One region of the Variovorax sp. efr-133-TYG-130 genome, then DNA from elsewhere that is predicted to be linked to it. Evidence: riboswitches for the same ligand, from Rfam matches in the RefSeq annotation. Region 1 holds a riboswitch; the other holds the start of a gene.
The links. A riboswitch is a leader RNA that binds a small molecule or an ion and turns the genes downstream of it on or off. The one in region 1 is predicted to bind S-adenosylhomocysteine.
Positions count from the first base shown of each region.

Region 2: it holds a riboswitch for S-adenosylhomocysteine, as region 1 does, so the genes downstream of both, metH (methionine synthase) here and ahcY (adenosylhomocysteinase) in region 1, are expected to answer to the same signal.

Region 1 covers NZ_JARVTD010000031.1:138,477-142,889, reverse strand. Annotated here, with positions in the region: gene QRN67_RS26165 (peptide chain release factor 3) at 1-104, opposite strand, end outside; gene phaP (TIGR01841 family phasin) at 201-707, opposite strand; gene QRN67_RS26155 (hypothetical protein) at 840-1,484, opposite strand; S-adenosyl-L-homocysteine riboswitch at 1,718-1,787, shown strand; gene ahcY (adenosylhomocysteinase) at 1,855-3,294, shown strand; gene QRN67_RS26145 (TlyA family RNA methyltransferase) at 3,305-4,081, shown strand; gene metF (methylenetetrahydrofolate reductase [NAD(P)H]) at 4,092-4,413, shown strand, end outside.
Region 2 covers NZ_JARVTD010000008.1:30,975-35,387, reverse strand. Annotated here, with positions in the region: gene metH (methionine synthase) at 1-2,009, opposite strand, end outside; S-adenosyl-L-homocysteine riboswitch at 2,089-2,164, opposite strand; gene QRN67_RS10190 (esterase/lipase family protein) at 2,352-3,308, shown strand; gene QRN67_RS10185 (lipase secretion chaperone) at 3,325-4,260, shown strand; gene QRN67_RS10180 (PACE efflux transporter) at 4,273-4,413, opposite strand, start outside.

The DNA of each region.
Region 1 (4,413 bases):
CCCGAGAAAAGCAGCAGCTTCTCGGTCAGCGTGGTCTTGCCGGCGTCAGGGTGGGAAATGATCGCGAAGGTGCGACGGCGGCGGGTTTCGGCAACAAAAGACAAGGTGGGCAATCGGGCAGGGGAATGCCGCGATTTTAGAAGGCCGGGGATTTCCGCCCGCCGGCTGGCGCAAAGCGCCCCGCGAACGCCGGTGCTTCCTTACTTGCGCTGCAGCATCTTCGTGACCTCGTCCACGTTGGACTGGATGCGCTGGCGCACCACGTCGAAGGCGTCGGCCTGCGACTTGGCGGCGAGGTTGGCCAGCTCCTTGATGTCGTCGATGGCGCGCTGGAACGACTGGCGCCCGAGCTCGTCGAGCCTGGCGAGGTTTTCCTTCGCATCCTTGCCCGGCATTTCCTTGGCGGCGGTCTGCCATTCGGTGATGGCGTGCTTGATCATCTCGGTCTGCCGCTGCACCACGGTCTGCAGGCCCTGGTAGGACTTCTCGTTGGCCTGCATCAGGGCCGCCAGGTCCTTGCGGCCGCTTTCCAGCAGCTTGCCGGCGCCACCGGTCAGGTTGAGGTCCTGCAGCCGGTCGGCCATGCCCTTCAGCGGATTGAGCATGTCCGCGGCAGTCGGCGCTGCCTTCTTCGCGCTGGCGGTGCTGTCGCTGCTGCTACTGCTGGCGGTGGTCTTCTTGGCGGCGGCTTTCTTGGCTGTGGCCATGGTGCGGAATCTCCTGTGACGGTGAACGGATGGATGGCGAGGACCGGCCGGACGGCAAAAGTCCATCGCCACGATACGCCGCACCGGCATGCCGCCACGAAAAAAATGCCTGCGGGATTTCCCTTGGATGGATTACATCGGAGGCGCGAAGCCGTTGCGGCCCGCGGTCACGCGCAGCGCCGTGGGCGTGCCGTTCTTTTCCTGCGCGTTCACCATCACCTTGGCGCCGGGCACCAGCAGCGCCTCAGTGCCGGGCCGGAACGTGACCACCGGCACATTGGGCGGCACGATGACGGTCTTCTCGCCGCCCTTGTAGGTCAGCCGCATCTGCTGGCCGCCGCGCACCGACTTCGGCGCCGCGGCCAGGTCGGCCACGGTGGCGTTGGTCATGGTGCTCTCGGGCAGCAGGTCCCAGGGGCGGTGGCCTTCGCCGGTGCCGCGTGCGGCCTCGGGAAACACCACCACTTCGATCGCCTTCTGCGTACCGTCGGCCTGCGGCATGGCGGCCGTGCCCACGAAGCTGCCGCGCTTGATGTCGGACAGCTTGATGCGGTAGACCTCCGACACCGGCATGTCGGCCGGCCGCGCGAGCGAGACGACCTCGCCGCCGCGGTCCTGCACGACGAGGGTCTTCGCGTCGACGCGGACGATGGTGCCGCGGATGCGCACGGGGTCGGAAGTCTGGGCGGCTGCGCCGGTCGGCAGCGCGGCGAAGCCCAGGCTGAGGACCGTGGCGGCGAGCAGCGCCCGGCGGTTGTGGGACAGGAAGATCTGCATGGGTGCTTTCGGCGGAGTGGGAGTCGGGGCAATGTACGCCGCCGCGCCGGAATCTGCTGGCGGCCGACTTAGGACTGAATGAGCAAGGGCCGCATGCCGGCGTTGCGGCATGCGGCCCCGGGAGCGGGCGACGCGCCGCGCGTCTCAAATGTCAGCCGAAGAGGGCAGAAGACGCTCGAAATGCGCGCAAATCCCCGAGGTTGGCGCGGCTGTTCGCCCCGTCTACAATGCCCCGTCCCGAGGAGCGTTGCAGCGCCGCCAGGCGTGAGGCTCGGATCCACATCGCAACCACGCTCACCCGCTGTTCTCGCGGTGAGTCCTTTTCCCCGAACGCAGTGGCATCTTTCAAACCAGTTTTGTTGGAGTTCTCATGAGCGCTGTTCTCAAGCCCACCCCCGTCTCGACCGCCGACCAGGCGATCGCCGACCTGTCCCTCGCTGCCTGGGGCCGCAAGGAAATCCGCATCGCGGAAACCGAAATGCCCGGCCTGATGGCCATCCGCGAGGAGTTCGCGAAGGGCCAGGCGCTCAAGGGCGCGCGCATCACCGGCTCGCTGCACATGACCATCCAGACGGCCGTGCTGATCGAGACGCTGCAAGCCCTGGGCGCCGAAGTGCGCTGGGCCTCGTGCAACATCTTCTCGACGCAGGACCACGCCGCCGCCGCCATCGCCGAAAAGGGCACGCCGGTGTTCGCCATCAAGGGCGAGTCGCTGAAGGACTACTGGGACTACACCCACGCCATCTTCGACTTCGGTCCCAAGGGCTCGAAGGGCGAAGGCCCGAACATGATCCTGGACGACGGCGGCGACGCCACGCTGCTGATGCACCTGGGCCAGCGCGCCGAAAAAGACCAGAGCGTGCTGGCCAACCCGACCAGCGAAGAAGAACGCATCCTGTACGCCGCCATCAAGGCCAAGCTGGCCGTCGATCCGACCTGGTACACCCGCAAGTCCGCCGAGATCATCGGCGTGACCGAGGAAACGACCACCGGCGTGCACCGCCTTAACGAAATGTCGGCCAAGGGCACGCTGCTGTTCCGCGCCATCAACGTGAACGACTCGGTCACCAAGAGCAAGTTCGACAACCTGTACGGCTGCCGCGAGTCGCTGGTGGACGGCATCAAGCGCGCGACCGACGTGATGATCGCCGGCAAGGTGGCACTGGTGGCCGGCTACGGCGACGTGGGCAAGGGCTCGGCCCAGGCCCTGCGCGCGCTGTCGGCGCAGGTGTGGGTGACTGAAATCGACCCCATCAACGCCCTGCAGGCCGCCATGGAAGGCTACAAGGTCGTGACGATGGAATACGCCGCCGACAAGGCCGACATCTTCGTGACCACCACCGGCAACCGCGACGTGATCCGCCACGAGCACATGGCCGCCATGAAGGACCAGGCCATCGTCTGCAACATCGGCCACTTCGACAACGAGATCGACGTCGCTTCGATCGAGAAGTACGAGTGGGAAGAAATCAAGCCGCAGGTCGACCACATCACCTTCCCGGACGGCAAGAAGATCATCCTGCTGGCCAAGGGCCGCCTCGTGAACCTGGGCTGCGGCACGGGCCACCCGAGCTTCGTGATGTCGTCGTCGTTCGCGAACCAGACCATCGCCCAGATCGAGCTGTTCACCAAGCCCGACGCCTACGAGGCCGGCAAGGTCTACGTGCTGCCCAAGCACCTCGACGAGAAGGTCGCTCGCCTGCACCTGAAGAAGGTCGGCGCCATGCTCACCGAGCTGACCGACGCGCAGGCCGCCTACATCGGCGTGGACAAGAACGGTCCGTACAAGCCGGACACGTACCGCTACTGATCGACAGCGCATGCGCGCCGATCAATTGCTGGTGGAGCGCGGCCTGGCCGCGTCGCGTTCCCAGGCCGTGCGGCTCATCGCCGGCGGCATGCGGTGGCGCGACGCGGGCACGAGCGACGCGTGGCGCAACGTCGCCAAGAACAAGGACGAAGTGCCCGAGTCGGCCGAGCTCGAGCTGGTCGACGCGGCCGAGGCGCGCTATGTGTCGCGCGGCGGCCTCAAGCTCGAAGGCGCGCTGGCCGCGAGCGGCGTCGATCCGGCCGGCAAGCTGTGCCTCGACGTGGGCCAGTCGACCGGCGGCTTCACCGACTGCCTGCTGCAGCGCGGCGCCACCAAGGTGGTGGGCGTCGACGTCGGCCACGGGCAGCTGCACGCGAAGCTGCGCGAGGACGAGCGCGTGGTGCCCATCGAGGGCGTCAATGCGCGCGCGCTGTCGCCCGAGGACCTCGGCGAAGAGGGCGAGTCGCGCTTCGACCTGATCGTGGGCGACCTGTCGTTCATCTCGCTCACGCTGGTGCTGCCGGCGGTGGTCGAGTTCCTGGCGGACGACGGCCGCCTGCTGATGCTGGTCAAGCCGCAGTTCGAACTGCAGCCGGGCCAGGTCGGCAAGGGCGGCATCGTGCGCGACGAGTCCATGTATGCGGTGGTCGAGAAGCGCCTGCGCGACGCCTGCGAGGCCCTCGGCCTGCGCGTGCTGCAGTGGTTCGACAGCCCGATCGCCGGCGGCGACGGCAACCGCGAGTTTTTCATTCACGCCGTGCGCGCTGTTCACGCGGACGGTTCCTAAGGAGACGCAGGTGCGCCTTCCGCTGAGTTTCGAATTCTTCCCGACCAAGACGCCCGAAGGCGCGGTCAAGCTGCGCGCCGTGCGCCAGCAGCTGTATGCGCGCAAGCCGCAGTTCTGCTCGGTCACCTACGGCGCTGGCGGCTCCACGCACCAGGGCACCTTCGGTGCGGTGCAGGAGATCCTGTCCGAGGGCGTGGACGCGGCGAGCCACTTCTCGTGCATCGGCGCCACGCGCGCCACGGTGCGCGAGCAGCTCGCCGAGCTCAAGGCCATGGGCGTCAAGCGCCTGGTGGCGCTGCGCGGCGACCTGCCGAGCGGCTACGGCATCGGCG
Region 2 (4,413 bases), on a different contig from region 1:
AGCCAGCGGCCTTCGATCAGGCGCTTGAGCATGCGTTGGCCGTCGGCGTACACGCGCACGGCCTCGGTGCCGACGATCTCGTCCTTCAGGATGGCCGGGAACGGGCCGGCCAGGTCCCAGGTCTGGAAGAACGGGCCCCAGTCGATGTACTTGGCAAGCTCGGTCAGGTCGAAGTTCCTGAACACGCGCCGGCCGATGAACTTGGGCACCGGCGGCGTATAGCTCGACCAGTCGATCGGCGTCTTGTTGGCGCGCACCTTGGCCAGCGGCCACAGCGGCACCTGCTTCTTGTTGGCGTGCTGCTGGCGCACCTTCTCGTAGTCGGCGTTGATCTCGTCGATGTACGCGGTCGCCTGGTCGCTCAGCAGGCTTTGCGCCACGCTCACGCTGCGCGAGGCGTCGGGCACGTAGACCACCGGGCCTTCGTAGTGCGGCGCGATCTTCACCGCCGTGTGCACGCGGCTGGTGGTGGCGCCGCCGATGAGCAGCGGGATCTTCCTGATGCGGAAGTGGTCGTCCTTCTGCATCTCGCCGGCCACGTACTGCATCTCTTCGAGGCTGGGCGTGATCAGGCCCGACAGGCCCACGATGTCCGCGCCCTCGACCTTCGCCTTGGCCAGGATCTCGTGGCACGGGACCATCACGCCCATGTTCACCACTTCGAAGTTGTTGCACTGGAGCACGACGGTGACGATGTTCTTGCCGATGTCATGCACGTCGCCCTTCACGGTGGCGATGATGATCTTGCCCTTGGTGCGCACGTCGCGGCCCGCGGCCTCGTCCTGGCGCTTTTCTTCCTCGATGTAGGGAATGAGGTGGGCCACGGCCGACTTCATGACGCGCGCCGACTTCACCACCTGCGGCAGGAACATCTTGCCCTGGCCGAACAGGTCGCCCACGATGTTCATGCCGTCCATCAGCGGGCCTTCGATCACGTGCAGCGGGCGGCCGCCCTTGGCGAGGATCTGCTGGTAGGCCTCTTCGGTGTCCTCGACGATGAAGTCGGTGATGCCATGCACCATGGCATGCGACAGGCGCTGGTTGACGTGCACCGGGTTCTCGGGCGTGCCGCGCCATTCGAGCTTCTTGCTGTCGTCCTTGGCACCGCTCTTGGCGGTTTCGGCCACCTCGACGAGGCGCTCGCCGGCGTCGGGGCGGCGGTTGAGCACCACGTCTTCCACGCGCTCGCGCAGGGTCGGCTCCAGGTCGTCGTACACGCCCACCATGCCGGCGTTGACGATGCCCATGTCCATGCCGGCCTTGATGGCGTGGTACAGGAACACGGTGTGGATCGCCTCGCGCACCGGGTCGTTGCCGCGGAAGCTGAAGCTCACGTTGCTCACGCCGCCCGACACCTTGGCGCCCGGCAGGTTCTCCTTGATCCAGCGCACGGCGTTGATGAAGTCGACCGCGTAGTTGTCGTGCTCCTCGATGCCGGTGGCAATGGCGAAGATGTTTGGGTCGAAGATGATGTCTTCGGGCGGGAAGCCCACCTCGTCGACCAGGATGCGGTAGGCGCGCTCGCAGATCTCGATCTTGCGCGCGTAGGTGTCGGCCTGGCCCTTCTCGTCGAAGGCCATGACCACGGCGGCGGCGCCGTAGCGCTTGACCAGCTTGGCCTCGTGCTTGAACTTGTCGACGCCCTCCTTCATGGAGATGGAGTTGACGATGCCCTTGCCCTGGATGCAGCGCAGGCCGGCCTCGATGACCTCCCACTTCGAGCTGTCGACCATCACCGGCACGCGCGCGATGTCGGGCTCGCTGGCAATGAGGTTCAGGAAGCGCACCATGGCGGCCTTGCTGTCGAGCATGGCCTCGTCCATGTTGATGTCGATCACCTGCGCGCCGTTCTCGACCTGCTGGCGCGCCACGGCCAGCGCCTCTTCGAACTGGCCGTTCAGGATCATCCGCGCAAAGGCCTTGGAGCCGGTGACGTTGGTGCGCTCGCCGATATTGACGAACAGCGTGCCTTCGCCGATGGCGACTGGCTCGAGGCCGGACAGCTTCATGGGCGGGGGTGCCAGGGGGGCGGAATCGGGGGTAGCTGGAGCGGGAATCTGGGACATGGCCTCACCTGCGGAAGAGTCGAACAGGCGAGCGTCGTTGTCGCCCCAAGCCTGACGGCCGGCCGCTGTGGCCCGCCGCTGCAACGCTCCTTGGGAAGGCGAGCATTTTAGGGCGATTCAACCCGCCACGGGGAAAACCCCAGTTTCCATTCCCGCCCGCATCCACAGAATGCGGCCACCGTTTCCGAACGAACGTTCGTTTTTTCAACCGACGTCAGGGAGTGCCGGATGGCCATGAAGTGGAATGTGGTTCTTTGCTGCGGGCTTGCCGCGGCGACGATGGCGATGACCCCCATGGCCCGCGCGGCCGCCAGCGGCGGCTCGACGCTGGTGACGGCCCGGGCGGCCTCCGACGAGGCCAGGACCAGATACCCCATCGTGCTGGTCCACGGCCTGCTGGGCTTCGACAACCTGCTGGGCGTCGACTACTTCTACGGCATCCCCGACAAGCTGGCCGGCGCCGGCGCGCGGGTCTACGTGGCGCAGGTCTCGGGTACCAACACCTCGGAGATCCGCGGCGAGCAGCTGCTGCAGGAGCTCAAGACCATCCGCGCGCTGGAAAAGAACCCGACGCTCAAGTTCAACCTGATCGGCCATTCCCAAGGCGCGCCCACGGTGCGCTATGTGGCGGCGGTGGCGCCCGACCTGGTGGCGTCGGTCACCTCGGTGGGCGGCGCGAACGGCGGCTCCAAGGTGGCCGACCTGCTCGCCAGGCTGCCCGAGGGCGGCATCGCGCAAGGCGTGGTCGTCAAGGCCGTGGGGCTGCTGACCAGCGTGATCGGCTTCCTCTCGGGCAAGGACCCGAGCCAGCTGCCGGAAGTCCCGCTGAACGCGCTGGCCTCGCTGACCACGACCGGTGGCGCGGCCTTCGACGCCAAGTTCCTGCAGGGACGGCCCGCGCAGGGCTCGTCGTGCAGCGTGAAGAGCGGCGCGGCGGTGGTGAACGGCGTGCGCTACTACTCGTGGTCGGGCGTGTCGACCGGCTTCAGCCTGTTCGACCCGAGCGACGCGCCGCTGTCGGCGCTGGGCACCCTCGCCTTCTTCGGCGAGGACAACGACGGCCTGCTCGCGACCTGCACCACGCGGCTCGGCACCCACCTGGGCGACTACCGCCAGAACCACCTCGACGAGGTCAACCAGGTGCTGGGCAACACCTACGGCAGCCAGTTCCCGTACTACGAGAAGAAGGTGCCGGAGCTCTTCAAGGACCAGGCCGCGCGGCTGAAGAGCGCGGGACTCTGAGGCGCCGGCCGTGGGAATGCGGTGGGTGCCTTGGGCGGCGGGCGGGGCGGTGCTGATCGCGGTCGGCGGCGGCTGGCTCGCGAGCCTTCCCGACGAAGACGGCCCCTTCACCGCCGAACGCGGGCCTGCCGCGGCGACCACCGCCACGGCCAGCCCCGAGCCACGACCGGCGCAGACCGCAACGGCAGCCGCCATGCCCGACGCCCTGCTGAACAGCTCGCTCATCTCCGTCTTCGACCAGGTGCTGTCCGAGGCGCAGGCCGACAACAAGGCCGCCTTCATGGCCAAGGCCCCCGCCCTGCTGGCCAAGTACCTGCGCGAGGACTGGCGCGTGCGCGCGCTCGGACTGCTCGAACGCTATGTCGACATGCAGGAGGCCCTGACGTCGATGCCGCCGCCCGCGCCCGGCGACCCCGCGCAACTGCGCCGCGCCCTGCAGGCGCGCGAGGCGATGCGCCGGCGCTACTTCGCGCCCGAGGAAATCGAAGGCCTGTTCGGCGACCAGATCCGCCAGGACAACTTCATGGCCGACAAGCTGGAATTGCTCGCCAACACCGCCCTGACGCCCGAGCAGCGCACCGCTGCCTTGAAGCAAAGCGAGCAGGCATGGCTGTCGCCGGAACAGCGCGAAGTGCGCCGGGAAGCCGTCGCCCATGCCGACGTGATGCAGCAGACCGCCGCGCTCGAGGCGCGAGGCGCGAGCCCGCAGGAGCGCTTTGCCGCGCGCAGCGAGGCCTACGGCTACGAAGTGGCCCGCAACCTCGCGGCGCTCGACCAGGAAAACCAGGACTGGAATGCGCGCCTCGACCGCTACGCGGCGGCGTCCGAAGCCGAACAGGCCCGGTTGCGCGAAACGCTCTTCAACGAAACCGAGCGCCTGCGCCTGAGCGGCGCGCTGGCGATGCGCTCGGCCGCGGCGCGCAAACCCGTCGCGCCGCCGGGCGGGCAGTAGGCACCTGGCGCCTCAGGCCGGCTGCGCCTTGCCCATCGCCGAGGCCGGCAGGCCGAAGATGCGGTCGAAGGCCCAGTTGAAGACGAAGGTGTAGACCAGGAAGAACACCACCAGCCCCAGGTCCATCACCAGCGCCTGCCAGAGCGACACGCC